3 regions of the Bacillus sp. z26 genome follow, and region 2 is predicted to be linked to each of the others. Evidence: riboswitches for the same ligand, from Rfam matches in the RefSeq annotation. Region 2 holds a riboswitch; each other region holds the start of a gene.

Region 1 (10,407 bases), on a different contig from region 2:
AAGCCAGCCTTTGTACAGTAGTATAAATAAACCGCATTCAGGACCTCTCTTCCCTCATTAGGCAGTCCAAACGATACATTACTGATGCCTAAAATCGTTAATGTTCTTGGAAGCTCTTTTTTAATCGCTTCCAGTCCCTTTACCGTTTCCGCAGCGCCTTCCCGGTATTGTTCATCACCAGTACCAACCGGAAAAACGAGCGGGTCAAAAATAATATCCTCCGGTACGATTCCGTATTTTTCTGTCAAAAGTTGATAGGATCTGCGTGCGACCTCGAGTTTTCGTTCTTCCGTTACGGCCATTCCTTTTTCATCAATTGTTCCCACAACTAAGGCAGCTCCATACCGTTTAGCCAATGGCACAATTTTCTCTAAACGTTCTTCCCCATCCTCTAAATTAATCGAATTAATGATAGCTTTCCCCTGAGAATGACGAAGTGCCTTTTCAATGACGAGTTCATCGGTTGAATCAATGACAAAAGGTACTTTAATTTTCTTAGCCGCCTCCTTCATGAAATCTTCCATATTGGAAACTTCATCGCTATCCGGGTCAGCAAGGCAAACATCTATTACATGAGCTCCCTTTTTAACTTGCTGTCTGGCAATCTCGGATGCTTCTTCGAACTTTTTGTCCTTAATCAGATTCTTAAATTTTCTGGACCCAATCACATTGGTCCGTTCCCCTACAAATAAAGGTCTCATGGAGTCGTCATATATCAAAGGTTCAATACCAGAGATCGCATGAATACCCTGTTTACCTATAATTCTCCTCGCCTCCATTCCATTAACCGCTTCTTTTATCGCTCGGATATGGTCGGGAGTCGTTCCGCAACAGCCGCCGACCAGATTGATCCAGCCTTTTTCAGCAAATTGCTTAATCTTCTTGCTTAGTGAGGATGGCGTTTCGTTATACTGGCCAGTTTCATCCGGTAATCCGGCATTTGGATAACAACTCACTGCGACAGTGCTTAATTCAGATAAACCTCTGATATGTTCAGCCATGAACTCTGGTCCGGTTGCACAATTAAGCCCGATCGCAAGAGGATTCATATGTTCGCACGATATATAAAACGCTTCAATCGTTTGACCGGAGAGAGTCGTACCCATTGGTTCAATCGTTCCTGAGATAATTAATGGCACTTCCCTGTCTAAAGACGAGAACGCTCTTTGCATTCCGATATAAGCTGCTTTCACATTTAATAAATCCTGCGACGTTTCCAAAAGAAGCAAATCAACTCCGCCATCAAGAAGCCCTTTCGTTTGTTCTTCATAGGAATCTGCCAATTGTTCAAACGTCGCTCCGCCTGTCACGGATAAGGTCTTGGTGGTGGGTCCCATCGAACCGGCAACAAAGCGAGGACTTTCAGGAGTTTCAAATTGACCAGCTGCTTTTCTCGCTAATTGGGCTGATTCTTTATTCAGCTGATAAGCCAGATGCCCAAGATGATATTCATCCAAGACAATTGGAGTCGCGCCAAACGTGTTTGTTTCAATAATATCAGCACCAGCTGCCAAATACTCTGCATGAATGGATTGGATGACATCTGGACGGGTAATCGATAAATATTCATTACACCCATCATACTGTTCCCCGCCAAAATCATCCTCTGTTAAGTGGTGTGCCTGAATCATGGTGCCCATTGCTCCATCTAGAATTACTATTCTTTCAGCCATTAAGTCTTTTAATTGTACTGCTCTCATGATAAATGCACTTCCCTGTTTACTACTGATTTTTGTTCTTTGATGTATCGCACCAATCGCCCGCTTAATTCATATTTCATAAAAGGTGTAATGATGTAGATTCCATTAAATAACTCACTTGCCGCGTCTACTAATTCTTTTGAAATGGCAAAGCTTTCGCGAGCACAGGCTTCCTTATCCGCTCCGGCTCTTTCCATCGCCGTTCTGATATCCTCAGGTAAGGAAATACCCGGTACTTCATTGTGTAAAAACTCTGCATTCCTGTGACTCGTTAAAGGCATGATGCCAATAAAAATCGGTTTCGTAATATGCCTTGTTGCTGCGTATATTTCTTCTAATTTTTCAATACTGAACACTGGCTGAGTCAGAAAATAATCCGCACCTGCCAGAATCTTCTTCTCCATTCTCTGAACAGCTTTATCTATGTACTTTACATGCGGGTTAAAGGCAGCAGCCACCTCAAAATTCGCCCGGCTTCCTAATGATTTCCCTGAATAAGACCGTCCCACATTCAATTGCTTAATTAATGAAATCAGATCGATGGAAGAAAGATCATATACGGAAGTAGCTCCCGGAAAGTCACCAATTTTTGAAGGATCACCGGTCACGACTAACACCTCTGACAATCCGAGAGAATGCATACCCATTAAATGAGATTGCAAGCCAATCAGATTATGATCCCGGCAAGTTAAATGGACAAGAGGCATGGTATTTAACTTTGATTGTAAAATAGAGGCTACCGCAAGATTTGATATTCTCGGAGATGCCAATGAATTATCCGCAAGTGTGATAGCATCCGCACCAGAGTCCAATAAGTAACGACTTCCTATCAAAAATTCCTCCAGGCCCAGCGTCTTTGGCGGGTCAAGTTCCACGATGACCGTCGTTCGTTTTTTTACCTTACCTGAAATCGTATCTGGCCCATTTCGTTTGTACTGAATGATCTCATGTGAAATAGACTGATGCTTCGGCTGTGCAACAAAATCTTTTTCCTTAACAGGAAAAAGGTCTTCGACTCCTTTACGTATGGCCTGAATATGTGCAGGCGTCGTACCGCAGCATCCACCTATCAGCCGTACCCCCTGCTTCACCAGTTGCCTGGAACTGTTGATGAAATAGTCCGCCTCTGTAGAGTAGACATATCTTCCATCAGATAAATCAGGTAAGCTTGCATTCGGGTATGCCGCATAATAAGTATCTTCTATAAGCGGTACTTCTTCATAAGACCGAATCATATGGTAAGGACCCATCCTACAATTAATCCCGACGACATCGGCTCCCTCTTTTTTCAATAGTGAAAATGCTTCACTGACATGCATCCCATTTTGCAATAGACCCGTTTCATGCAGGGATATATTCGCAATCAGAGGAAGACCACTGGTTCTTCTTGCTACTTCTAACACCATTAACAATTCCTCTAAATCATAATAGGTTTCTAGTAAAATCCCATCTGGTTCTTCCTTCAATAAGGCGAGCAGCTGCTCTTCAAAATATGCCTTAATTTCATTTAATGTTAATTCTGATTTTCTGAAGCTTCGTAAACCTCCGATTGTCCCAACAACAAAGGTATGCGGATCGGCAGCTCTTTTTGCCAGCTTTATTCCGGTCCGATTGATCCTGGATACTTCCCTTTCAAGACCATACCGCTTTAATTTATGGTAGTTTGCACCGAATGTATTGGATTGAATAATATCAGCACCTGCTGCAATATAACTCCTGTGCATCTTTTCAATTTGATTGGGATCAGTCAGATTTAGTTCTTCAAAACAGCTATCGATCCCAAATGAATATAAAAGTGTACCACTAGCCCCATCAGCAACCAGAATTTTTTCATTTAACGTCTCTAATAGATTCACTGTCTTTCCCCCTAATTTGTTAAATTGAAAAGTTGATGAGAAAAATAGACGATAAGAAAAGAGCTTTCGCCATGAAAGCCCTCCCTTCCGGTCTCTCATCTTTCAAGCTGCGCTTGCTGGATTTAGCACCTTGAATTACCATCCAGGTTGCTGAGATTTCAACGGGCCAGTCCCTCCATCTCTCTAGATAAGGATATAAAATTATATATTTACTAAATTTACTATAAATTATCAGTTTTTTCAATCTATTTTGATAATTAATACAGAGGAGTTAATGATTTATTATTTCGGGTATGTATCGTGTAGGAGTGATGTTAAATGAAAGAGATATTTACAAATCAATTTAAAAATCCAACAGGTGTACTTGGAAAACTCGCAGGTAAAATCATGGCCTATGAAAATGAAGAATTGTATGATTGGACATTTAATCAATTGTCTATTACACCGAATGATACGCTGCTTGAAGTAGGGTTTGGCCCTGGCGAAGGAATGCATATGCTTTTTGATAAGTACCCAACCATCCAGATTGATGGCGTCGATCCATCTGAAGAAATGGTGAAAAATGCGAGCAAGCGCAATCAGGAACAACTTGATCAGAATCAGCTGCGTTTATTTAATGGAACTGTTCTCGAGATACCTAATCCAATGGTGTACGATAATATTTTCAGTGTAAACAGTTATCCACTATGGGACAACCAGGAAGATTGTATTCAGAAAATACATTCCTTACTAAAAGAGAATGGGCAAGTGACCATAACGGTACAGCCAAGGCAGGAAGAAGCAACCGAAGAACAGGCTCATGAATATGCCGAAGAAATTAAAGAGGTTCTTACTAAGACAGGATTTAAATCAGTTAAAGTTCAAACGAAACCAATGAAACCGTGCTTATCCATCAATGTAACAGCCACCAAATAGCCCTTTTTTAGGGTATTATACACATATATTAAAAAACCAGAGAGCTGGTAACTCCCTGGTGCTACTACTAGCAAGTGGTAAGCAAATCGTTTAATTCTTAGATGAACCACCCTTATGCTTTGGTCGGCGCGGGGTGGTTTTTCGTTTGCCTCTTGAGCTTTATAGATTGGCGAAATTGCGTAGCGCTGCCGGCAGCAAGGGGCGTGAAAAAGATCATTGCTTCATCTTTTGCCAGAGCTTTAAGAAAATTCATAGTCTATCACCTCCCTTCTCTATATAAGGAAAAGAAGGTGCATACCACCCGAACCAAGTAGTTGTATGAAAACCATTCCATATCTGTTGTTTATGACTTAATTACCCTGGCTCTCTTTTTAAAGTATTTGCATTTCATCATAGATTGCTACTTTAATCTCCAGTATTTATAGGAAGTAGCAAAACCATAAAAAGAAAATGCTCAGTTAGTTAGTTATTCACAGAGGTTTACATAAAAAACAGGCGTCTATAAGCCGGCATAGCTTACAGACAGCCTAGTTATGATTTCAACCCTTTTGTTCTCCTATATTCCCCAAACTTAAACACAATCGCAATGATTGCCAGCCATGCACATCCCACAATATACCCTGCAATCACATCGCTAGGATAATGCACCCCCAGGTAAATACGGCTGTAGCCAATCGTTAAAATCATAAATATACAAATCGCATAAACAGCCCATCGAATCGGCCAATTCTTGGTGATTCTGGTTGTAATGATCATCAGTGCACCATAGAGGATGAAGGAGGACATTGAGTGGCCGCTCGGAAAGCTAAAGCCATTTTCTTGAACCAATGGATTTAAAGTTGGTCTCTCCCGCTGGAAAATCCATTTTAAATATTGGTTTACATAACCACCTGACCATGTCGTGATGATTAAAAAAAGCACACTGAGAAAACGTTTTTTAAACAGTAACAACGAAGAAAAAACGATAACCAGTAGGATATTGCCTTTTACTGATCCTAAATTCGTTATAAAAGTAAGCACTTTTGTACTCATTTCATTAATACTGCCCTGGATTGCCTGAATGATCGTCATATCAAACCGATATAGCTCATGTTCGTCTAGGTCATCAGCAATATCTACGAACAAGAGCGTACACACAATAAAGAGAGCAATCAGCACGAAAAAGGAAATAATATGAACATTTAAAAAGGTGTTTTCAGGCTTCTTCAATTTACGCCCTCCCCTATTGCGAACATATTGTTTAAAACGTCTTAAGTTCATCCTATTTTAGAGTCTAGATAGGTTTTGACATGTTGTTGGAATGATGAATAAGCCTCGGCCTCTTCTTTATAGACTTTCCTTTCCCCAAAGCTAACATGTAGTGTTTCTAAATTTAACTGAATAACCGTTTCGTATTCATACGTTGCATTCCCAATTAAATCAATCCAGGTTTTATCCTGCAAATCATGAACCTGGCATAGTACCATTCCACCTGGATTATAGACATGCAGTACGGCTTCATCATCGAGTTCGTCAACCCATTTCGTTACGAGACTGGAAGCTGACATTGCTGTTCCGCAGGCATTTGTAAAGCCTACGCCTCTCTCAAACGTGCGGACAAAAATAGCCCCCTCCTCCAGGCGGGAAACGAAGCTGACATTCACACCATCGGTAAACCAATCATTCTTACCATTCAGCATAGTGGCTATTTTTTCTTGCCTATCCGAGTGGATCAACTCTTTATCAACCAGACTGATCAGATGTGGATTTGGTACAGATAGGGTTGTGAATGTAAGGTCCTCATCAATAAAAGGCAGGCTTTTGTTGATGATTTCATCCATCTCCGTGTTCATAGGCAATGCACTGGTTGCTTTGATAACTGGAGATATTTCGACTCGGTATGTAGGGATATCCTTATACATGTCAGGTTCTTTCGTTACCTGCAGATTTGCTTTCATCGTTTCAATCATCAGATTATTTTTCTTCAGTTTTTCCTGAACATACCGCCCAACACAACGGAGCCCATTCCCACACATGGAGGCTTCCGAACCATCCGTATTAAAGACTCTCATTCTGGCATCTGCCTTCTCACTGTTCATCACAAAGAGAATCCCGTCTGCCCCCTCGGTACCGGTGCGCTCACACATACTTATGGCTAATTGGCTTCGTTCTTGATCTGATAATGGTAGCTTGGTATCCATTTCATCAATTAAATAAAAATCGTTATTGGAACCATGTACTTTAATTATATTAATATCCATTCTCCTGCTCCCTTCAAACAAACATGAATCTACCTATTTCACTATTATAAAACAAAACAGGACTGGATGAGTGGTTAATGATTTTGCTGCTGAAGGTAATCAATACAAAAACAATATCCTATTCTTTTTTCATCTTCTGTGGCGCCTTCCGTAAATATGAGGAAAGGCGTATTGGGATCAAGGAAATGCTGACTATAATAGGAGGGCATCCATCCACTTGAATAGTGAACAATACTTCGCTGATTATAGGTTTGTTTGACAATAAATTCTGAACCATGTCGGATTTCCCCACCATATTGCCGAATGCCGTAAGAATTGGTTATATGGCTTGTACTACTTTTTCCCAACTGTTTTGATTGCTTATATGTCCCTATTTTTTCTTGTTCACCCGTCAGAATATCAATGGTACCATTTAATCCAAAACGGCTTCGATATTCACATAAAACAGTACCATGACTGTCTGATAAAACATATCTTCTTGGTAAATAAATGAGTAGAAAGGATGGTACAATCCACATCCATATATTTTCTCGTTTATCTTTCAAAACGCCAACCATATTCCCTTCCGTTGAGAAAATGGGCATATGGAGAGTCGGCGCAGGTAAAAAACCAAGAAAATATTGGCCGTTTTTAAGTGGTGAGTCTCCTTCTCCTACCTCTTTTTCTTCCGGAAGTTTCTTCATCCTGTATTTCAAGCCGACAATTCGATTGAGAGAGAAAAAAAACAGCATATGGAATGGTAGCGTTATGATTGCGGCAAGAATCACATCAAATCCAATCAGCCAGGTAAGCAAAAAACAGAGGAGACCGACTACAAAGTATGCGACTAATTCTGCTGTATATATACGATAGATTTTTTGGTAATAATGCTTAGTAGTCAAAGAATATTCACCGCCAATTTTATAAGCCTTTACTCCATCTGTACATTCTATGACCGGCATGTCCAAAATAGTAACTGGATACAAAAAAGACCTCGGCAAAAAAGCCGAAGTCTTCTTAAGAATTTTATTTGATGATTCGAATAGTTAACGGGATCTGATAATAATGACCATAATAAGCCTTTACTGCCGCAACAATGGTAAATACCAGTACATAAATACCAATCAGCCATGCAAGGATAAAACCAATTCCGATAAACATCAATATAAATGCTATAAAGGTGTAAATCGTGTAACTGATTAAAAAGTTAAAATACTCCTTCCCGTGATAATCAATAAAATCAGAATCGTTCTTTTTAATTAACCATATAACCAGTGGGCCAATCAGAACAAAGAAAAAACTGCTGAGGTAAATTGTCATTGCCCATAATTTATCATTAGTATCTTGCACTTGTTTAAACCTCCTGTTGACTCTATATCATTTTATACGTTGTGATTTCATCTTAGGTTTCAAAACTTTCATGAATTCTTTCATTACCTCATACACTCTATACATATACATAGACAAGTCCATAATTGGAAATTGGAACCTGCAAGAGGGAGGCTGGTAAATTTGTTTGAAGAATGGAAAGCAATTGTACTTGGGATCATCCAGGGTTTGACTGAATTTCTCCCCATCTCCAGTACTGGTCATTTATATTTGGGAAGGCATTTATTCGGCTTAGACGAGGCTGGATTATTGTTGGATACATTGCTGCATACAGGTACACTTCTTGCTTTACTCGTCTTTTATTGGCATGAAATTGTCAAACTTATTAAAAAGCCATTTTCTAAACTGATGTTCCTTTTGCTGCTTGGAACAATCCCTGCAGTTTTGGCAGGTGTGCTCTTTAATGATTATTTTGAAAGCATTTCGAAATCTGGAATTACGGTGGGCTGGGAATTCCTTATAACAGGATTGGTTTTATGGTATGCAGATATTATGCCCAAACAAGATAAAAATTTAGAGAGTATGACATATAAACAAGCTTTATTTATTGGAAGTTTCCAAGCAGCCGCTATATTTCCTGCCATCTCCCGCTCCGGTTTTACCATAGCTGCTGGATTGTTTAGCGGACTGAATCGAGAAACTGCGGCTTACTTCTCCTTCCTCTTATCCATTCCCGTCATATTTGGAGGAATATTATTTAAAGGAAAGGATTTACTGACAGGACCTATTGAAGCCATATCGTTTCCAGGGTTATTACTTGGCACTATATTTTCTGCTTTTTTTGGGTATCTTGCTGTTGCCTGGATGATTAAATACATTAAAAATCACTCATTAAAACCATTTGCCATCTATGTTATTACCTTGGGTATTGTCATAATATTACTTCAGAAAATGAATATATTCTAATCATTTTACCAGTAACATGTTGAGGGAAAATTCCGAATAAAAATTATTCAAAAAATGACGAAAAAAAACTGTATCATTTTACTAAAAAATCTTGTATGATACTTTCAGAAATACTTATTTTTACTAATCGTATAAGCAAAAATTAGGGAAGGCAAATGGTGCGCCACCAGAAATGGTCCTAGTGGGTTCGATTCCCACCCCGAAATTTTTTGATATTACATTAAAAAATTTCGAGGGGAAATCGCAGTTAGCGGCTGCCCTCATACGGAGGGATCTGTATGTTGAAAAAACGTGATTTATCTGATTGTCCTGTATTGTTTGATTTAATGATTCACCCCGATGTCTTCCCTTATGTGCGCCATAAAACGCATCAATATGAAGAATATCTCTTTCTTACTAAACAAATGATCGAAGCTGAAGAGCGAGGCGAACTGATTTCACGCACCATTATCGATGAGTGGGGAAATCCGATTGGCACCATTACACTTTACGATGTATCCGATCAGGCTGGATTTTTAGGTACATGGTTAGGGAAACCTTATCATGGCAAGGGATATAATCAATTAGCCAAACAGCACTTCTTTGAAGAACTGTTTTTTGAGCTCGATATTGAAACTGTATTTCTCAGAATCAGAAAAGAAAACATCCGATCTCTGAAAGCAGCCCAAAAGATGCCTTATACAATGCTTGCAAATGAAAATCGAAAGGCTTTGTATGAAGAAATTAACGCTGGAGGGCACTTGTTTGATTTATTTGAGATAACAAAGGACCACTTTACTTTATCTCAAATGCGGCAACCAACAGAGGTTTCTGTATTTGATCTAAAAGAAGCTTAAAAAAGGTGTTATGCCCGTTTTTTATAGACTGGGCATACACCTTTTTTTCCTGCTTCAATTTATTTTTTTGACTGCACTTGTTGAACGTATAATTTCCTAAGGATATACGTTTTATATAATTCCAGCTTCTTCCTTTCTATTGGATGCGTTCGTATTCCCAGTTCTTTCAACTTGGCAACATACCAGCTCTTCGAACCTGTGTATGCCATTCTGTCCCTCCACTTCACTAATTTCTTAACCAAATATATGAGTGAATTTACTAATTATGACATAGCATAGGAACATTATAATACCTGTCTTATTTAGAATCACTTGTGGTATAATTTTTCTCATTGTCATACATACGAAGTGCGGAGGCATTCAAATGGATTTATCTATTTTTACAAAGAATAATTTTTCTAGAATTATCACGGTCTTCTTCCCGATTTTAATTACACAGCTGGGTCTGTTTGCTATCAGCTTTTTTGACACGTTTATGTCCGGGAAAGCCAGTCCTGAAGATTTAGCAGGAGTAGCGATAGGCACCTCTATATGGAGTCCATTCTATAATGGATTTGCCGGGATTTTATTAGGCGTTACACCAATC
Region 2 (10,407 bases):
AATTCTAATTAACAGTAGTTAGAAGCAGAAGAATTGCAGGGTCCAAAACTAAGTGGATTCGTGATTATTTAGGTGGGACCTAAAGGTCATAGGTGTAACATAAACGAGCTATAGGTATTTAACTCGACTTTTATTGCATCTTTTAACTTTGAATCAAAAAAAGAATCCGAAATTAGATTCGGATTCTTTCATGAATATGGAATTTGTTATATCAGGATTATCCGATAGAACCTTCCATCTCAAATTTAATTAATCTGTTCATTTCAACGGCGTATTCCATTGGCAGTTCTTTCGTGAATGGCTCAATGAATCCCATAACAATCATTTCTGTTGCTTCTTGTTGTGAAATACCTCGGCTCATTAGATAGAAGAGCTGCTCTTCAGATACTTTAGAAACTTTCGCTTCATGCTCAAGAGAAATATTATCATTGTGTATTTCATTATATGGAATTGTATCGGATGTTGATTCATTATCCATAATAAGCGTATCGCACTCAATATTGGAGCGAGCTCCATCCGCTTTTTTACCAAAGTGTACAATACCGCGGTATGTTACTTTACCACCATGCTTAGAAATTGATTTAGAAACAATAGTGGAAGAAGTATTTGGAGCCAAGTGTATCATTTTAGCACCGGCATCCTGATGTTGACCTTTACCGGCAATGGCGATGGAAAGAGTCATTCCACGAGCGCCTTCTCCGCGTAAAATACAAGCTGGATATTTCATAGTAAGCTTGGAACCGATATTTCCATCAACCCATTCCATTGTACCATTTGCATCTACCACTGTACGCTTTGTTACAAGGTTATACACATTGTTTGCCCAGTTTTGGATCGTTGTATAACGGCAGTAAGCATTTTCCTTAACAATGATCTCAACAACTGCACTGTGAAGTGAATTCGTTGTGTACACAGGAGCCGTACAGCCTTCTACATAATGCACGGAAGCATCTTTATCAACGATGATTAAAGTACGCTCAAATTGACCCATGTTCTCCGAGTTAATACGGAAATATGCTTGCAATGGAGTATCCATTTTAATACCTGGTGGTACATAGATAAATGATCCACCGGACCATACTGCAGAGTTTAATGCAGCAAATTTATTATCAGCTGGTGGAATTACTTTTGCAAAATGTTCACGGAAAATGTCTTCATTTTCACGTAAAGCGGAATCTGTATCTTTGAAGATGATTCCCATATCTTCCAAATCCTCTTTCATGTTATGATACACAACTTCGGATTCGTACTGAGCGGAAACACCAGCAAGATATTTTTGCTCCGCTTCAGGAATACCCAGCTTATCAAACGTACGTTTGATTTCTTCAGGTACTTCATCCCATGATTTTTCGGATTTCTCGGATGGTTTTACATAGTACGTAATTTCATCAAAGTTTAATCCTGCAAGATTGCCTCCCCATTGTGGCATTGGCATTTTATAAAAAAGTTCAAGAGACTTCAGGCGGAAGTCCAGCATCCATTGTGGCTCGTTCTTCATGCGAGAGATTTCTTCAACAATCTCACTAGTTAAACCGCGTTTAGAACGAAAGATGGAAACGTCCTTATCATGAAAGCCGTATTTATAATCACCGATATCAGGCATTTTTTTAGCCATCGATCGCTTCCTCCATTCTTTCTGGTATGAGCTGCTCCCTATACACAGCCCATACCTTGTCATTTTTATTTTTCGTTAAGCCCTTTTTCCATAGCTTTCCAGGCAAGCGTTGCGCATTTAATCCGTGCTGGAAACTTACATACACCCTGTAGGGCCTCTATATCACCAAGGTCCAAATCACCTTCGTCATATTCCTTGCCTAACATCATATTTGAAAAAATTCCAGCAAGTTTCATTGCATCCTCGATGCTTTTTCCTTTAATGATTTGTGTCATCATAGAAGCAGATGACATTGAGATAGAACAACCTTCTCCATCAAACTTTGCATCGTGTACAATTCCATCTTCTACTTTTAGAGTAAGGTGGATTCGATCTCCACAAGTAGGATTATTCATATCAATCACAAGGCTGCCGTCTTCCAGACTTCCTTTGTTCCGTGGATTTTTATAGTGATCCATAATTACTTGCCTGTAAAGGGTATCTAGATTATTAGAAGCCATTACTGAAATACTCCTTTGTTTTAACGAGTCCTTCGGCCATACGGTCGATATCTTGTTCCGTATTATATAGATAGAAACTAGCTCTCGCCGTTGACGAAGCATTTAACCATTTCATAAGAGGCTGTGCACAATGGTGCCCTGCTCTGATGGCAATCCCATCAGCATCCAGTACGGTAGCTACATCATGCGGATGAACATCCTCAAGATTAAATGTAACTACCCCAGCTCTTGATTTAGGATCTTTAGGACCATAGATTTGCAACCCATCAATACCTGATAATTTATCAAGTGCGTAAGCAGCAAGCTTATGCTCATGCGCTTCAATATGGTCAAGGCCAATTTCATTTAGGAAATCGATTGCGGCTCCCAGTCCAATGGCGCCTGCAATTATAGGTGTGCCAGCTTCAAATTTCCATGGAAGCTCTTTCCATGTAGAATCCTGCAACCCTACAAAATCAATCATCTCTCCGCCAAATTCAATTGGTTCCATTTTCTCCAGATATTCCTTTTTCCCATACATGACACCAATGCCTGTTGGTCCACACATTTTGTGGGCGGAAAAGGCGAAGAAATCACAATCAAGATCCTGAACATCCACTTTCAGGTGGGGAGTGCTTTGCGCACCATCGACCACCATAACGGCACCATGTTCATGTGCAATTTTGCCGATTTCTTTAACTGGATTGATCACACCGAGTACATTCGATACATGCATGACCGACACAATCTTAGTTTTTGAAGTGATTACTTCTCTAACTGTTTCAATCGAAATGGTACCGTCTTCCTCAAGTGGGATATATTTTAGCGTGGCGCCAGTAGCCTTAGCTACTTGCTGCCACGGAATGATATTACTGTGATGTTCCATCATACTGATCACAATTTCATCTCCAGCTTGAAGATTTGATTTTCCGTAGCTGGCTGCAATCGTATTAATAGAAGTCGTTGTTCCTCTTGTAAAGACAACTTCTTCGATGGATTTGGCATTAATGAACTTTCTTACCTTTTCACGAGCTCCCTCATAAGCATCCGTAGCTATTGTTCCAAGCGTATGAACACCACGGTGTACATTTGAGTTATACCGTTTATAATACTCATCAATAGTCTGAATGACGGATACTGGCTTCTGTGATGTTGCTGCACTGTCCAGATATACCAATGAATGACCATTGACTTTCTCATTTAAAATTGGGAAAAGTTCTTTAATAGTAGTTGGAATCATTATTTAACTTTCCTTTCAATTACCTCTGTTAACTGCTTTTTAACAGCCTCTACAGGTAACTGATTGACTACTGGGGCAAGGAACCCATGGATAATTAAACGTTCTGCATTTGACTTACTAATCCCTCTGCTCATTAGATAATAAAGTTGAGTAGGATCCACACGGCCAACAGAAGCTGCGTGGCCTGCTGTTACATCATCTTCATCAATCAACAGAATAGGATTCGCATCCCCACGTGCTTTTGGACTAAGCATTAATACTCTGGATTCCTGTACGGCGTCAGATTTAGTTGCACCATGTTCAATTTTACCGATTCCATTGAAAATAGAAGATGCTTCATCTTTCATAACACCATGCTTCAGGATATATCCATTTGAATTTTTACCAAAATGAATCACTTTCGTTGTAAAGTTTTGGATTTGTTTACCCGTACCAACAACTACTGTTTTAGTATCACCATAAGCACCGTTACCATGTAGGTTCGTAATATTTTCTGAAATCGTATTGCCATCGTTCATTAAGCCCAATGCCCATTCTATTCTTCCATCATTTCCTACAGATGCATTACGGTTTACATAGGTTTTCATGTCTTTGGATAATGTGTCAACTGCACCATATTTAACGGTTGCATTGTCTCCGACTACTACCTCAGAAATGATATTTCCAATGGTTTCTTTCCCATCAACCAGTGAAATATAGTTTTCAACGTATGTGACGGAGCTGCTCTCTTCTGCAACAACTAGTACGTGATTATATAACTCAGTATCCGCATGATCAATCATGAATACAGCCTGGATTGGTTCTTCCACTACCACATTGCGTGGAATATAAAGGAAAGCTCCCCCATTAAAAAGGGCTGCATGCAAAGCTGTCAGCTTATTCGTATTTACAGGGACACTTTTCGTCATGAAGTATTTTTGCAATAGTTCAGGATGATCTTTAGCAGCAGTTCTGATGTCTGTAAAAATAACCCCTTTATCACGCAGCTCCTGCGAAAGTGTTAAATATGCAGCTGTATGGTTTCGCTGTATATATAAACTTCTATTCTCATTAGGATTGATCAGTTTCTTCACGTCTTCAGTGAGTTCATCAATAGAAGTAAATGTCTCACTTGTAACGGAGTTCACTTTCATATCCTCTAAATTCCATTTATCAATCTTCGTTTTATCAGGTTTAGGCATAGGCAGCTCAACTGAGGCAGAAAGAGCGTCTAAACGGAAGCTTTCAAGCCAGGCAGGCTCACTATGTCCTTTTGAAAAAGAAGATATAACGTCTTTTTCGAGTAATGTAGTTTCGATTGTCATAACGATCCTCCTATAGCTTATGCTTCAATTTCTATTGTTTCGTCTTCAATACCTAATTCTTTTTTAATCCAGTCATATCCTTCTGCTTCCAAACGTTGCGCTAGTTCCGCACCGCCGGATTTCACGATTTTACCTTGCATCATAACGTGAACATAATCTGGAGTAATATAGTTCAATAAGCGTTGATAGTGAGTAATCATTAGGCAGCCAAAATTTTCGTTTCTCATTTGATTGATTCCTTTGGAAACAACTTTTAGAGCATCGATATCTAGACCGGAGTCGATTTCATCAAGAATCGCAATAGCTGGTTCCAACATTAATAATTGCAGGATTTCATTACGTTTCTTTTCACCGCCAGAAAATCCTTCATTTAAGTAACGTTGTGCCATGTCTTGGTCCATTTCTAATAAATCCATCTTTTTATCCATTTCTTTAATGAATTTCATCAAAGAAATTTCTTCTCCCTCTTCACGTTTACTATTTATAGCAGAACGCATGAAGTCCGCATTTGTAACTCCAGTAATTTCACTTGGGTATTGCATAGCTAAAAACAGACCGGCACGAGCACGTTCGTCTACTTCCATCTCTAGTACATCTTCCCCATCCATTGTAATAGAGCCACTTGTTACTTCATATTTTGGATGACCCATAATAGCAGAAGACAATGTAGATTTCCCTGTACCATTTGGTCCCATAATTGCGTGAATTTCTCCACCTTTAACTTCAAGGTTTACACCTTTAAGAATCTCTTTACCTTCTATTGCTACGTGTAAATCTTTAATTGTAAGAACTGAACCAGCCATTCTTATACCTCCAATATATAGTCATCTAAGTTTTAGATTATTTCTATTCTCAATTTATTCTCATTACAATCTTATAACAAATCAAATCTAGATTCAACTTTTTGAAATAAGAAATTACATATAATGGACACAATATGCTACCATACTACTAACCTTTATTGACATTATAAAGTTAATTTTTGTGAAAGAAAAGAACCATCATTTTCTGCCTTCCACTAGCTCTGAAAAATAACGACAATCGTATTTTTTTAAGAATAATCTTAAAAATATAAAAACAGGCAAAGGAAAACAACTCGTTTTTCCTCTGCCTGTTTTAAGAAAATATTCATTTATCCATTATCCATAGACTCTTCTATTCACATCATTTAAGATTTGATTGCTCTTCATATAGCTGCGTTCACGCTTTTCTTCTACTTTCATGCGCACATTCAAATTCTGGCTGTATACTTGATATCCAACCCCGTGTGCCTGTCTCATCGCTTTATCCATTTCATCTGTTACTCTAAGTTGTAACTGATTAACAAAGATAATAAATCATTCCTTTCCATTTATTATGAAATAAGTGTATCACTCTGTATAAAAACCCTCAAAGTCTATATACCACTCTGAGCGCATCTTAAAAGCGATATTGCTTATTTATTTAAAGAAATTCTTACTCATTCAAAAAAATGATACCAAAGAGACTTACATTTATGGTTAAAAGCGATCAAAAGCGATGTCTGGGAAACCATAATATAATAGAAGAAAAAAGGTACAGCCGCTAATTTCGACTGCACCTTTTCGTTTAGATATTATTTAGTTGCAGGGATAACAGACCCTTTGTATTCCTCAGTAATGAAGTCCTGAATTTCTTTTGAATGAAGGACTTCAACTAATGTTTTAATTTCTTTTTTATCCTTGTCATCAGATCTGACAGCAACAATGTTTACGTAGGGATTATTTTCAGAACTTTCCAATGCAATAGCGTCTTCTGCGGGCACAAGATCTGCTTCGATTGCATAGTTGGAATTAATTAGAACTGCATCACCTTCGTCATTATTATAAACCTGTGTTAACATAGGCGCTTCAATATCTGTTTTAAATTTTAAATTCTTAGGATTATCTGCAATATCATCTACCGTTGCAGCTGTTTTATCAATGCCTTCTTCCAGCTTTATTAAACCTTCAGTTTCAAGCATGGATAACATACGGCCATGGTCAGCTATTGAATTGCTCATAATAATCGTTGCGCCTTTTGGAAGATCATCCAGGCTTTTGTACTTTTTGGAATACACACCAATCGGTTCGATATGGACACTTCCTGCATTGGCAAAATCATATCCATTATCTTTAACTTGGCCTTCGAAATACGGAATATGTTGAAAGTAATTCGCATCAATTGATCCGTCTTCTAAAGCTTTATTTGGCATCACATAATCTGTAAACACTTCAACTTCTAGTTTAATGCCTTTTTCTTTAAGTAAAGGCGCTGCTTCTTCCAGAATTTCCGCATGCGGTACATTTGAAGCACCAATTTTAATTGTTTTTAAATCTTTGTCACCTGACTTGGATTCATCGCCCGACCCTCCGCAAGCTGTCAATAGAAGAGTTAATCCTAAAACAAGTATGAATGATAACTTTTTCACTTTGGTTCCTCCCTATCGTTTGTCTAATTTTCTTGTTATTAAATCTCCAATAAATTGGATAATAAATACTATAATCAATACTAAAACAGTGGCGACAAACGTGACATCTGTTTGACCGCGGCTAAACCCTTCCGTATAGGCGAGGCTTCCCAGTCCGCCCGCACCAATCATACCAGCCATCGCCGTATATCCAACCAATGCAATGGCAGTAACCGTTATACCTGATACTAACGCAGGCAATGATTCAGGTATTAAAACCTTTCTTATAATCGTAAATGAAGTAGCACCCATAGATCTTGCGGCTTCAATCACACCTTTATCAATCTCGCGCAACCCAATTTCAACCATTCGAGCATAGAACGGGGCCGCACCAATAATTAAAGCAGGTAAAGCGGCCTTAACACCGATAATACTTCCAACCAAGGCCTTTGTGAAAGGGATAAGCAGGATAATCAAGATGATGAAAGGAATCGAACGGAATATATTAACGAAAGCTCCTACGATTCCGTATACCATTTTGTTTTCCCACATATTTCCCTTTGAGGTCAAAAATAAAAGGAGACCCAGTATAATTCCCAAGAAAAAAGTTGCAACTAATGAGATACCAGTCATATATATGGTTTCCCAGGTTTTTTCATAGATACGTTCCCATACTACATTTGGAAATAATGTTTCTATCATCCGGACATCACCTCCACACCAATTTCCTGTTTGTGGAGATAATCAATGGCCTTTGAAACTTCAGTTGCATCCCCGTCAACATGAATAAACAATGTTCCGTAAGATCCATGCTGAGTCTGTGAAATTTTACCTTGCAATATATTGACATGAATTTTATAAGAGCGAATGACTTCTGATAAAACAGGCGTTTCAGCAGATTCGCCAATAAAAGATAATTGAACAACTTTTCCCGTCGGATATTCCGTAAGTAAATGTTCGATCGTATCTTTCGTTTCTTCCGGCTCAGTAACTTGCTGTACAAATCGCTTTGTAATCGGGGCAGTTGGTTTTTTAAATACATCAAGCACTTGACCACTCTCCACTACTTTCCCCATCTCCATCACGGCTACGCGATGGCAGATTTTACGTATAACATGCATTTCATGCGTAATTAATACGATTGTTAAGCCCAGCCTTTTGTTTATATCAACAAGTAATTCTAAAATATCATCTGTTGTCTGCGGATCAAGCGCTGATGTAGCTTCGTCACAAAGAAGTACTTTCGGATTATTTGCTAAGGCCCGTGCAATTCCAACCCGCTGTTTTTGACCGCCGCTTAACTGGGATGGGTAGGCATTTTCACGTCCATCCAATCCAACCAGATTAACAAGCTCCTTTACTCTCTTTTTGCGTTCCTTGCTTGGTATACCAGCAATTTCTAAAGGAAACTCTATATTTTCACTGACTGTCCTTGACCAGAGAAGATTAAAGTGCTGAAATATCATACTTATTTCCATTCTGGCTTTTCTTAGTTCAGCGCCTTTAATAGCAGCCATGTTTTTACCTGCTACTACTACACTGCCTTCGGATGGTTTCTCTAAACCGTTCAGCATTCTAATCAAGGTACTTTTTCCTGCTCCGCTGTACCCGATGATTCCAAAGATCTCTCCCTTTTCAATTGATAAAGAGACTTGATCTACTGCTTTGACAGCTGATGAACGTTTAAAAGTTCCAGAGAAGGTCTTCGATACATCACGTAATGTAATCATGAAAAGTTCACCGCTCTTTCTATCAACATCTAATTTTAAGATAGTTTTCAGTTAAAATAAAAATGCCTTTCTGCGGAGGCAGAAAGGCATGATTAGTATATAAACATGTTCCTTTCTCTCATCTCCCAGGATTTATAACATCCTGTGTGAATTGGCACCTTTTCAATCTAATCGATTGCCGGTTGCCGGGCTTCAAAGGGCACATCCCTCCACCTCTCTTGATAAGAGTACATAACACACTATTCAATTTAAATCTAACTGTCTGCTATCCTATCATGTTTTAGAAAGAACTGTCAACACCAAAGTCTTCTTCGAATGGTCAAAAATGTTATTTCAAAACTTCTTTAATCGAAGATATGCCTGTTGCCTTTTCTATCGCCAGTTCCAATTCTTCAATTAAATCTTCTGTATTTTCAATGCCGACGGAAAGTCTGATTAAATCCTCCTGCACACCGGAGGCTTTTAATCCCTCCTCATTCAGTTGCTGATGAGTCGTGCTTGCCGGATGAATAATTAAGCTTTTTGCATCACCCACATTTGCCACATGGGACCATAACTCAATGGAATCAATCAGCTTTTTACCTGCCTCACGTCCTCCCTTTATACCAAAAACAACAACTGCCCCCGCCCCTTTCGGTAAATATTTCTTCGTTTTTTCATAGTCACCGTGATCTGGATCTCCAGGATATAAGACCCATGATACTGCTGGATGTTGTTTTAAATAATCGACTATTATTCTCGTATTTGCGACATGCTCCTTCATTCTTACATGCAGGGTTTCCAGTCCCAGAATAAATTGAAAGGCGTTAAATGGACTAAGGGACGGACCCAAATCTCTCAATAACTGTACTCTTGCCTTCACGATAAACGCCCCTGCTCCAATTGCCTCACTATAAATCAAGTCATGATAACTTGGGTCCGGTTCAGTAAAACCAGGGAATTTAGGTGAATTCCAGTCAAACTTACCTCCATCTATTATGACCCCTCCCAGTGTGGTTCCATTTCCAAGCAGCCATTTCGTAGCAGAATGGACGACAATATCTGCTCCAAATTCAATAGGTCGGCTTAAATAAGGAGTCGCAAAAGTATTATCAATGATTAAAGGAATTCCAGCTTCATGAGCAATTTCCGCTACCCTCTCAATATCCAGCACTTGCAGACTTGGATTTCCGATGGTCTCTCCAAAAATCGCTTTCGTCTTTGAAGTAATGGCTTCTCTGAAATTTTCCGGATCGTCTGGATCTACAAATTTCACATGAATCCCATACTTAGGAAGAGTATTGGCGAATAAATTATAGGTTCCGCCATATAGAGTAGAGGCTGATATGATTTCATCACCCGCACCCGCAATATTTAAGATAGAGAGTGTGATAGCTGCAGCACCACTTGAAACTGCCAGTGCTCCAATTCCACCTTCGAGTTCAGCTATGCGTTCCTCAAATACACTTGATGTGGGGTTATGGATCCTTGTATAGATATATCCGGGTTCAGCTAATCCAAATAAGTTCGCAGCGTGATCTGTATCTTTAAATACATACGCATTCGACTGATAAATCGGTACACTTCTCGCTCCTGTTAATGGATCTTGCTGTAAGCCTCCGTGTATACCTACTGTTTCAAACCGATACTTCT
Region 3 (10,407 bases), 430 kb from region 2:
GTATCAAAAAACGAAAAATAATTTGCCATTCGGTCGCGCCCATTGCCTGAGCTGCTTCAATAATCCCCTTATCGACTTCCAATAATGAATTTTCAACTAATCTGGCAATGTAGGGACCCGCATAAAATACAAGCGGGACAATCGCGGCATTCGTCCCAATCGCTGATCCAACAACGAATCTTGTAAATGGAATCAAAGCTACCAATAAAATAATGAATGGGACCGAGCGCAAAATATTGATAATCGAGTTTAATATATTAAACACCCATTTATTCTCCAGGATATGCCCCTCTCTCGTAATAACAAGTAAAATCCCTAAAGGCAATCCGATAATGGCCGAGAATAGTAATGAAAAGAAAACCATATAAAGCGTGTCACTGAAACCGATCAGTAATTGTTCAAGCGTAATTTCCATTCCCCATAACTGTTCATTCATGAAGCTTCACCTCCTGCAGAATTACATCTTCATTCGCTACATAATTGAATGCCTTCCTTATTTCTTCTGTTTCTCCTATAACTTCCACGATTAGATTGCCGAAAGGTGTTTCCTGTATTTCAGATATATTGGCAGAAAGAACGCTTAAATGGACGTCAAAGCTTTTGGCCACTGTCGATAGCAGATGCTTACCTGAAGATGATCCTAAAAAATTGAGTTTCCAGACTGCAGGATTCTTTTCCTTTAAGGAATTCAAAAAGCTTTGTGGTATTTCATCATGGATTACCGTTCTAACAAACCGTTTGGCAATCTCCGTCTTTGGCTTAGAAAAAACATCTAGGACTGACCCCTGTTCAACCACTCCTCCATTTTCCATGACAGCGACCTTATTACAAATTTCTTTAATCACCGACATCTCATGTGTAATGAGCAAAATTGTTATGTTGTATTCACGATTTATTCTTTTCAATAGTTTTAAAACATCACTTGTCGTTTGTGGATCCAATGCGGATGTAGCCTCATCACATAGCAGAATCGATGGGTTTGTGGCCAGCGCTCTCGCAATTCCAACCCTCTGCTTCTGTCCGCCTGACAATTCTTCTGGATAACTCTGAGCCTTATCTGATAATCCAACGAACTCCAGTAACTCTCGGACTCTGGTTTGAATCGTTTGTTTATCTGTCCCGGATAGCCTTAATGGAATTGCCACATTATTAAAAACTGTTTTGGATTGGAGTAAATTGAAATGCTGAAAGATCATCCCAATTTTCTTTTTTTCTGCCCTTAATTCCTTAGATTTTAGTTTCGTAAACGATTTACCGTTAACAAGAACCTCTCCTCCAGTAGGTCGTTCCAGCATATTAACCAACCTCAAAAGAGTACTTTTTCCGGCACCGCTGTATCCTACGACGCCATATATATCTCCCTTATCAATTGTCATATTAACCCCATTTAATGCTTCAACCGTCTGTCCATTCGCGTGGTATGTTTTTTTTACGTTTTGAAACTCAATCATGTTCTCTCCTCCAAGCCTTATGGAATTCGAAATGCAAAAAGCCTCTACTGTCATTAGACAGAAGAGGCTTTATATGGAACATATACATAAAAGTGATTAGTAATATGTCCGGTTAGGCTTCTTCTTATCTTTCAAACAGTCGTTTGTTGGATTTAGCACAGTATTTTTACCTAAGTAAAAATCCGCTGCCGAAGTTTCATAGGGCCAAATCCCTCCACTTCTCTCGATAAGAATCGCTTACTATTCAATTAAATTTGATGTTTCCAACTATATCCTAACCTGTTTGCTAATGTCAATTACAATTTTCTGAAATTACAATTAATTTTGTATTATACTATAAATATCCTCAATACTATTTTGATGATTCTATACGATTAATGAATCATTACAGCTTTTCAATCGTATAGGTTAATAAGAGAATTTACATAAAAAACCAGAGGGGGTTAACTAGTGGGAAACATCTTCATCTATTCCATCATCATTGGGATTATATCGGCACTTATTCTTGTGCCATTCAAGGATAATGAAAAATTACGCATCCTCATGAAGGGGAAAACAAAACTTCTTGTTTTTATCACTTTAGCTATATTAATTACGATTGGTGCATTTTTATTTTATTACTTCACCCTGTTGGATCAAACCATCTCTTCTCTGTGGATTTTTGTAATCATACTGACCTTGTTGGGTTCACTGCTTGCTACAGGTATAGAGAGAAAGATTAAAGGTGTTTTATTAGCTCTTAGTTTGCTTGTCGGACTCTACTTTTTAACAGCCTTTCTGTTCAATGCCGATGAAAAGTTTAAGATCGCCAAAATGGATGTCAAAGAAGAAATTCAAACATTTGACGAGAAGAAAACACCCGCCAGCGTACCACCTCAATACGCACGTAATAAAATGAAAAAAGCGTTTGGACAGGTGCCTAATACGAGTTACTATGAATTAGGGAATTTGCAAATCCAAAAAGTGAATGGTGAGTATGTTTATATTGCTCCGGTTGAATTTTCCGGATTTTTCAAATGGTTAAAAGGGAAAGAAACTCCCGGATACTTTATGCTGAGCGCTACAGACTCTTCAGCTAATCCTAAATTTGTTAAAGCAGACATGCTTTATACTCCCTCTGCTTTCTTTAACAAAGAAACTGAACGTCGTATACGCCTGCAGTATCCATCGTATATATTCTACGGTGATGCCCAGCTTGAAATAGATGATAACGGGGCACCTTTTTATATTCGCTCTTATGGTGATTTTGTATCTGCCAGAAACGGTTTCAAGGTGAAAGGTGTTGTGGTGATGGATGCCAAAACCGGGAAATCTAATTCCTATTCATTGTCTGACACACCTGAATTCATAGATGGAGCAGTTGCCCCTGAAGTTGTCAGTACACAAAACAGCTATTATGGAAATTATGTGCATGGATTTTGGAATAGCCTGTTCGGAAAATCAGATGTAAAACTCCCATCAGACGAAGGCACTGAAGCTAATGTAAGTCCAATCTTTGATGAAAATGGAGAAATGTATTATTTTACTGACTTCACCAGCCCTAAAGAAGGCGTAGATTCTATGCTGGGTTATGCGCTCACAAATTCCAGAACGGGTAAAGCTGTCTATTATACAGGCAATATGGAGGAATCCTATATGGATTCGCAGGGAGCCCTGCAAATTATCGAGAAGAGATTTATAGAAAAGAAATGGGAAGGAAGTATGCCAATCATCTATAATTTCTATGGTGAGGCCAGTTGGTTGGCGGGTGTGCTCGATTCCAATGGATTTTTGCAAAATTATTTCATTGTATCTGCAGCCAATCCTGAAATAACTGCATATGGTTCTACTCCAAACGAGGCCCTGAAGCTCTACAAAACAGCGCTTCAAAAAGGCGGGGGAACGGTCAATGGCACTTCCACGAGTGAGGAGAAAAAAATCGATGGGAAAGTTGTCAGAGTCTATAAGGAAAAATCAGGTGAATATACCGTTGTTTCTTTCCTCCTGGACAACGGACAAAGCTACAATATGTCCTCTGAAAAGGACCCTTTGATTATTTACTTACAGGAGAATGATCAGGTTGCTATTACCTATTTGGATACTGGAGAAAACTTCTTACCTGTAAATAGTATTATGATTAAGAATTTACAATAAAAAATAAACGATAAAATAGATCATCCCCATTAGGGTTTGATCTATTTTTCTCTGTTTATAATATGATTTATTTTCATTAATCATTATTCTTAAATAAAGTGTTAGACATCGTATTAAATAGGGTAAATAAAGTTAGTCTTAAATACTCATAATAAGAAGCGTATACATTTATTACGAGACAGACAGGTCTTTTGGCTGATTATTGTAGTGGGAAATATCAATAACGGATAAAGGTTTGAGGGTGATATAAAAACAAAGCTGGAGACAAAGCCTCAGCGAATATAGACTTTGGATTTCTCCATTGGTGACGCATTTGATTTATCTAACTATATCCCGCAAGTAAAACTTGAACGGTAAGAAGGCTATGGCAGTACATTACATGCAAATAAACTATATAATGCATATATCTTAGCCTATCTGGGACTCGTTTTGTTCTCGTGTAAAAGGGAACATTTTTATAGCATTGTAATTGTAAACAAGCCTGCCTTTAACATGTGAAATCAGAAATATTTTTAGGTGCCTTTCATCTATTTTATTAAGCATAAACACATGTAAAAGTACGTTTCAGATTATTTCCTACATAACATTTCGGAAGTACTTTCCATTTACAAAGTTCTATTTATTTTATTAGATTAAGTAAGAATATACTAACGCGTTCTTTCGACTCTCCATCCTTTTTTTATCTACTTCTCCACAAAATTTAAAGGAAATCTTATAGTAATCTAATATTATTTGGAAAGTATCCGTTGCAAAAAAACCGTATTTTTATATATACTCATAGAGATACACAATTTGTGATAAGATTCATCATCCCTTTTATCCCATTCATTGGACAATAGAGGGTTTTTAAACGTTTTTATACAAAGGAGGCTCATAATGAAGAGATTTTCAAAATTCACACTTTTATTTACAATGACTATGATCATGATTGCTTCATTTATATTCCCTGCTTTAGACACAAAAGCAGAAGGAAAAAAATATGAAATTGCAACAGATATCACATTCGCACCATTTGAATTTCAAGAGACGAATGGTGAGTTTGTCGGTATTGACATCGACTTATTAAAGGCTATAGCTGAAAATCAAGGATTTGAAGTAGAAATTAAACCGCTTGGTTTTAATGCTGCTGTACAAGCTCTTGAGTCCAAACAAGTTGACGGCGTTATTGCCGGAATGAGTATAACAGATGAAAGAAAACAGAAATTTGATTTCTCCGATCCCTACTTTGAATCTGGTGTAGTCATGGCGGTTGCCGAGGGTAATGAAGAGATTAAATCATATGAAGATTTAAAGGGAAAAAGAGTAGCTGTTAAAACAGGTACAGAGGGTGCCAGTTTTGCAGACACCATAAAAGATAAATATGGTTTTAAAACAGTAACCTACGATGATTCAGCCAATATGTATGATGATGTTAAAACAGGAAATTCTGCAGCAGTTTTTGATGATTACCCTGTCTTAGCATACGGAGTTACACAAGGAAATGGATTAGAAATCGTAACGGAAAAAGAAAAAGGCGGATCCTATGGATTTGCCGTATCTAAGGGACAAGACCCTGAATTGCTTGAGAAATTCAATACAGGGCTTGCTAATCTGAAAGAATCCGGCGAATATCAAAAAATCATGGATAAGTACTTGAAAGCAGAAAAAAGTACGGATACCGATAATGGTTTCTTCGGCCTATTAGAATCAAGCATGCCAAGTCTGTTAAAAGGGCTTCAAATGACCCTGATTTTAACGGTCGTGTCTCTCATTATCGCATGTATATTGGGAATTATATTTGGTCTATTCCGTGTGTCCCATCTAAAAGTCTTAAGAGCAATTGGAGTCATTTACGTAGATATCTTTAGAGGAACCCCACTAATTGTTCAAGCTTTCTTTATCTATTTTGGTATCCCTGCAGCACTTGACTTCCGGATATCCGCAGTCGCTGCCGGTATCATTACATTAAGTTTAAATGCTGGTGCCTATATGGCTGAAATTGTACGCGGCGGTATCGAATCCGTCGATAAAGGACAAATGGAAGCTGCCCGAAGCCTTGGTCTTCCTTATAAAAAGGCCATGGCAAAGGTTATCCTTCCACAAGCGATCCGTTTAATGATTCCGTCTATCATTAACCAGTTTATTATTACATTAAAAGATACCTCTATCCTATCTATCATTGGTATCAATGAACTGACGCAAAGCGGAAAAATCATCATTGCCAGAAATCTGGAGTCCTTCCAAATGTGGCTGATTGTAGGTTTAATCTACTTTATCATTATTATGATATTGACTAAGGTATCAAACCGTATGGAAAGGAAGATCCAAAATGGGAAAGCTTAAAGTAAAAGGCTTAAAAAAATCATACGGGAAGCTGGAAGTACTAAAAGATATCAGTCTTGAAGTTAAAGAAGGCGAAGTTGTTTGTTTAATCGGCCCTTCCGGATCCGGTAAAAGTACTTTATTACGCTGCCTCAATTTACTTGAAGAAGTAAATGAAGGCGAAGTGACGATTGATAATAAAAATTTAACGGATAAGAATACAGACATCAATAAGGTTAGGGAAAATATCGGAATGGTGTTCCAGCATTTCAATCTCTTCCCTCATATGACTGTACTGGATAATATTACTTTAGCTCCAATTGAGCTGAATAAAGCTACCAAAGAAGAAGCTAAAAAGACAGGCCTAAAGCTATTAGCCCGCGTTGGCCTTGAAGATAAAGCCAATGCTATGCCGGCCCAATTGTCCGGGGGCCAGAAACAGCGTGTAGCAATTGCACGAGCTCTTGCCATGAACCCTGACATTATGTTATTTGATGAGCCTACAAGCGCACTTGACCCTGAAATGGTCGGTGAGGTTCTGAATGTTATTAAACAACTGGCTCAGGAAGGAATGACCATGGTCATTGTAACCCACGAAATGGGCTTTGCCCGTGAAGTAGCCGATCAGGTTATCTTTATGGATGGCGGTTATGTTGTGGAACGAGGAACACCTGAAGAAATCTTCTCTAATCCACAACATGAACGTACCCAGGATTTTCTTGATAAAGTTTTATAACACGAGCAGGGGCTGTTTCTCATCAGCCTCTAACTTTAAAAGGTGGAGAAAAGTAATTACTTTTCTCCACCTTTTTTGTTAGCTGAAATTGTGGCAGCTTTATACTGTTACTTCCAGATGAAGTCAGACGTTGATTTCATAAACCATTTGCAAAGGACTTTCACTTTTCACAATCCTTCCCCTATCCTCCATGCATAAATAAACAAAACGATTATTTAGAGTCTTACTCTTGTACCCTGCCCTTGCCTTCAACCCTCGAACTATCCATCTGAGAGATTTTCATAGTAATGTTCAGTTGAGGGTAAAATAATATTCATTATGATTAGTCCCACTCTACTTTCTGAATTTTCCAGTTTCATGCTGATCTGCAAATGTTATTATTATTTTAGTATAAAAATTTAAATTTTCATCACAAAGTAGGAGTGTTACTTATGGATTCAGTAAGTTTTTTCGAAATAATAAAATTCATCTTTTTAGGATTACTACAAGGATTTACCGAGCCAATCCCTGTATCTTCAAGCGGTCACTTGGTTATTTTTCAGCATTTTTTCGGACTTAACATTCCGGGATTAAGCTTTGAGCTATTTGTAAATTTTGCGTCCCTGCTGGCTGTTATTTTTATTTATCGAGCGGATTTAATAAAACTGATTAAAAACGGATTTTCCTATTTAACAGTTTCTGATAGAACCATTGCTATGAAAAAGGACTTCTATTTCATCCTTTACCTGATTGTAGCTACAATTCCAGCCGCCTTTATTGGCCTCTTCTTCGAAGATCAGATTGCCTCTATATTTAAAGGTGTGCGTGTCATTGGCTTTACGCTGATTATTACCGGTATTGCCCTATGGCTGATCCGTAATTTTGAGGGTAGGAAAGCTGAAGGCGAACTGACATTTAAGGATGCCATTATTGTAGGATTATCACAGGCTGTTGCTTTAATTCCTGGAATCAGCCGATCCGGTGCAACCATCGTATCCTCTATGGCGATGGGCATGAATCGTGAAACCGCGTTGAAGTTCTCATTCTTCTTATATATTCCAATCAGCCTTGGCGGCATGGTATTTTCAGTATCCGATATGATGAACGATCCTAATTTAGGAAAGCTGATCCTGCCTTATGCATTGGCATTCCTGGCTTCCCTCATTGCCTCCTATTTTTCACTGCGCTGGTTTATGGATATTATGAAAAAAGGGAAATTGGGGTACTTCTCTATTTACTGTTTCATTGTGGGAATCCTCGTTATAATCTTTGGCTAACGCTTAGTAAAAAGGAGAACAAGCATAAATGCTTGTTCTCCTTTTTGTATTTGCTAATCATTTTTTATAGTACAATTTATGTAAATAAGCTGAACATGACATGACAAACACCTATTACCTACAAAATAGCTTAAGTTACTATTCTGCCAGTCGCAATACTAATAAACAAAGAACGGTGATGGTTATGTTTAAAATTTTATTAATTGAAGATGACACCAGCCTCTTTAAAGAAATTAAGGAGAGGTTAACACAATGGTCCTATGAAGTATATGGCGTTCAAGATTTCGGAGAGGTACTTAATGAATTCACGAATATTCAGCCTGACTTAGTCCTTATTGATATCCAATTGCCTAAATTTGATGGTTTCCATTGGTGCCGGCTGATTAGGACGCACTCCAATGTACCCATATTATTTTTATCATCCAGAGACCACCCTACCGACATGGTCATGTCTATGCAGCTTGGTGCTGATGACTTTATACAGAAGCCCTTTCACTTTGATGTGTTGATTGCGAAGATACAAGCCATTTTGCGAAGAGTTTATCATTATAATGCTGATCAAACACAGCTGAAAATCTGGTGCGGAGCAACCATTAATTATGAAAAAAATACGATTGAAAACGAACACGGGTCAATAGAGCTATCAAGGAATGAAATTTTCATTTTAAAGCAACTAATAGATCATACGAATAAAATTATCAGCAGAGATATTTTAATTCGCAGTTTATGGGATGATGAGCGATTTGTCAGCGATAACACATTAACGGTTAATGTGAATCGATTGCGAAAGAGGCTCGATGAACTTGGACTTGGGCATTTTATTGAAACAAAAGTGGGTCAAGGATACATGGCAAAAGAGAAAGCTGATTCCATATGATAAAAAACTATTTGATTGAAAAACGAAGCTGGATTACCTTATTCCTGTTTATTCATCTATTCATTCTCTTTGTAGCTTATATCGACCAATCCATCCCTTTTCATTCAATCACTTATATTGTCTTTTTATCTGCGATTTTATTTTTCATTTTTATGATCATTCGCTATAAAATAGAAACACGATTTTATAGAAGTTTAGCTAAATGGGAAACTGATTTGAACATCTCTAATCTACCGGAAGCAAAAAGTCCTTTTGAACAAATTGTTCTAACCAGTATCCTGAATCAAACGGAGCAACTGAGACAGGAAACCGTGCATAGCCAAACCTTAATTGAACAAGAAAAAGATGATTTACTCTCCTGGATTCACGAGGTTAAAACTCCATTAACAGCAATGAATTTAATCATTGATCGCTTGGATGATGAAAAAACAAGATCTGAGCTAACCTATGAATGGATGAGAATTCACCATCTGCTTGATTCTCAACTTTACCAAAAGCGCCTTCAATTCATTGAAAACGACCTTCTAATAGAGACTCTGGACTTACGATCGATGATTTATAAAGAAGTAAGAGATTTGCAAAGTTGGTGTATCCAAAAAGGGATAGGCTTTGACCTCCAATTGGATATCATCTCCGTTTTAAGTGATGCCAAGTGGTTGAGCTTTATTATTAGACAATTATTAACGAATGCAGTCAAATATAGTCATGATTCTGATATTACTCTTTCGAGCAGTCTTCTGCCAAACGGACATATCATTTTAACCATACAGGATAACGGAAGAGGTATCGACCCAAAAGACCTGCCTCGCATTTTTGATAAAGGCTATACATCTGCCGTTGAACATACCGACAATGCTGCTACAGGCATGGGTTTATATTTAGTAAAAAAAGCTGCAAAACCTTTACTGATCGAGATAGGAGTCGATTCAAACCTAAGCGAAGGTACACGGTTTACCCTCACCTTTCCAAAGAAAAATGATTTTGTTGAGGTCATTGGCATGTGACAGGAATGTCACATGCTTTTCTATTTTGTTCGGAGAATAGAAGGATTTAAAGTTCGGTGGCCTCTTATAATGAAGATACCAATTAAGAGGAGACGATTAATATGAAAATTTTAGAGGCATATAAACTCCATAAATCATACGGGAGCAAATTTAATAAACAAGAAGTTTTGAAAGGGATTGATATTTCTATAAAGACAGGAGAATTCGTTGGAATAATGGGGGCCTCCGGTTCAGGAAAAACAACATTACTGAATGTATTATCGTCGATTGATAAAGTCAGCCAAGGGACCATTATGATAAATAATATAGAGATGACCGCAATGAAAGAAAAGAAATTGGCGGAATTCCGCAAGCATCATCTCGGCTTCATCTTTCAGGAATATAACTTACTGGATACCTTAACCGTTAAGGAAAATATTCTATTACCACTATCTATTAGCGGCTTATCTAAAAAAGAGGCAATCATGAAATTTAACGAGGTAGCAAAGGAGCTTAGCATTCTTGATGTGAAGGATAAATACCCAAATGAACTCTCAGGTGGTCAAAAGCAACGAACCTCAGCAGCACGAGCGTTTATCCATGAACCAAGTATTATTTTCGCCGATGAACCTACAGGAGCTCTTGATTCTAAATCAGCATCCGATCTGTT

What was found. Region 2 has a riboswitch for S-adenosylmethionine ahead of AC4G3K_RS10880 (methionine ABC transporter ATP-binding protein). Riboswitches for the same ligand answer to the same signal wherever they lie in the genome.
Region 1: it holds a riboswitch for S-adenosylmethionine, as region 2 does, so the genes downstream of both, AC4G3K_RS00730 (bifunctional homocysteine S-methyltransferase/methylenetetrahydrofolate reductase) here and AC4G3K_RS10880 (methionine ABC transporter ATP-binding protein) in region 2, are expected to answer to the same signal.
Region 3: it holds a riboswitch for S-adenosylmethionine, as region 2 does, so the genes downstream of both, AC4G3K_RS12825 (methionine ABC transporter ATP-binding protein) here and AC4G3K_RS10880 (methionine ABC transporter ATP-binding protein) in region 2, are expected to answer to the same signal.

What each region holds. Positions count from the first base shown of each region.
Region 1 is NZ_JBZFQM010000001.1:177,068-187,474, forward strand. Features, by position in the region: gene metH (methionine synthase) at 1-1,700, opposite strand, end outside; gene AC4G3K_RS00730 (bifunctional homocysteine S-methyltransferase/methylenetetrahydrofolate reductase) at 1,697-3,556, opposite strand; SAM riboswitch class I at 3,649-3,750, opposite strand; gene AC4G3K_RS00735 (class I SAM-dependent methyltransferase) at 3,875-4,471, shown strand; gene AC4G3K_RS00740 (hypothetical protein) at 4,584-4,724, opposite strand; gene AC4G3K_RS00745 (phosphatase PAP2 family protein) at 5,003-5,680, opposite strand; gene dapF (diaminopimelate epimerase) at 5,728-6,711, opposite strand; gene AC4G3K_RS00755 (hypothetical protein) at 6,786-7,676, opposite strand; gene AC4G3K_RS00760 (DUF4870 domain-containing protein) at 7,717-8,040, opposite strand; gene AC4G3K_RS00765 (undecaprenyl-diphosphate phosphatase) at 8,203-8,985, shown strand; gene AC4G3K_RS00770 (GNAT family N-acetyltransferase) at 9,264-9,821, shown strand; gene AC4G3K_RS00775 (DUF2639 domain-containing protein) at 9,881-10,030, opposite strand; gene AC4G3K_RS00780 (MATE family efflux transporter) at 10,186-10,407, shown strand, end outside.
Region 2 is NZ_JBZFQM010000003.1:89,277-99,683, forward strand. Features, by position in the region: gene sufB (Fe-S cluster assembly protein SufB) at 218-1,615, opposite strand; gene sufU (Fe-S cluster assembly sulfur transfer protein SufU) at 1,681-2,115, opposite strand; gene AC4G3K_RS10850 (cysteine desulfurase) at 2,105-3,334, opposite strand; gene sufD (Fe-S cluster assembly protein SufD) at 3,334-4,638, opposite strand; gene sufC (Fe-S cluster assembly ATPase SufC) at 4,656-5,441, opposite strand; gene AC4G3K_RS10865 (YuzK family famiily protein) at 5,778-5,930, opposite strand; gene AC4G3K_RS10870 (MetQ/NlpA family ABC transporter substrate-binding protein) at 6,233-7,066, opposite strand; gene AC4G3K_RS10875 (methionine ABC transporter permease) at 7,079-7,747, opposite strand; gene AC4G3K_RS10880 (methionine ABC transporter ATP-binding protein) at 7,744-8,775, opposite strand; SAM riboswitch class I at 8,891-9,003, opposite strand; gene AC4G3K_RS10885 (O-acetylhomoserine aminocarboxypropyltransferase/cysteine synthase family protein) at 9,104-10,407, opposite strand, start outside.
Region 3 is NZ_JBZFQM010000003.1:522,348-532,754, forward strand. Features, by position in the region: gene AC4G3K_RS12820 (methionine ABC transporter permease) at 1-415, opposite strand, end outside; gene AC4G3K_RS12825 (methionine ABC transporter ATP-binding protein) at 429-1,451, opposite strand; SAM riboswitch class I at 1,573-1,684, opposite strand; gene AC4G3K_RS12830 (hypothetical protein) at 1,902-3,584, shown strand; gene AC4G3K_RS12835 (amino acid ABC transporter substrate-binding protein/permease) at 4,461-5,906, shown strand; gene AC4G3K_RS12840 (amino acid ABC transporter ATP-binding protein) at 5,893-6,621, shown strand; gene AC4G3K_RS12845 (undecaprenyl-diphosphate phosphatase) at 7,053-7,877, shown strand; gene AC4G3K_RS12850 (response regulator transcription factor) at 8,062-8,754, shown strand; gene AC4G3K_RS12855 (sensor histidine kinase) at 8,751-9,758, shown strand; gene AC4G3K_RS12860 (ABC transporter ATP-binding protein) at 9,860-10,407, shown strand, end outside.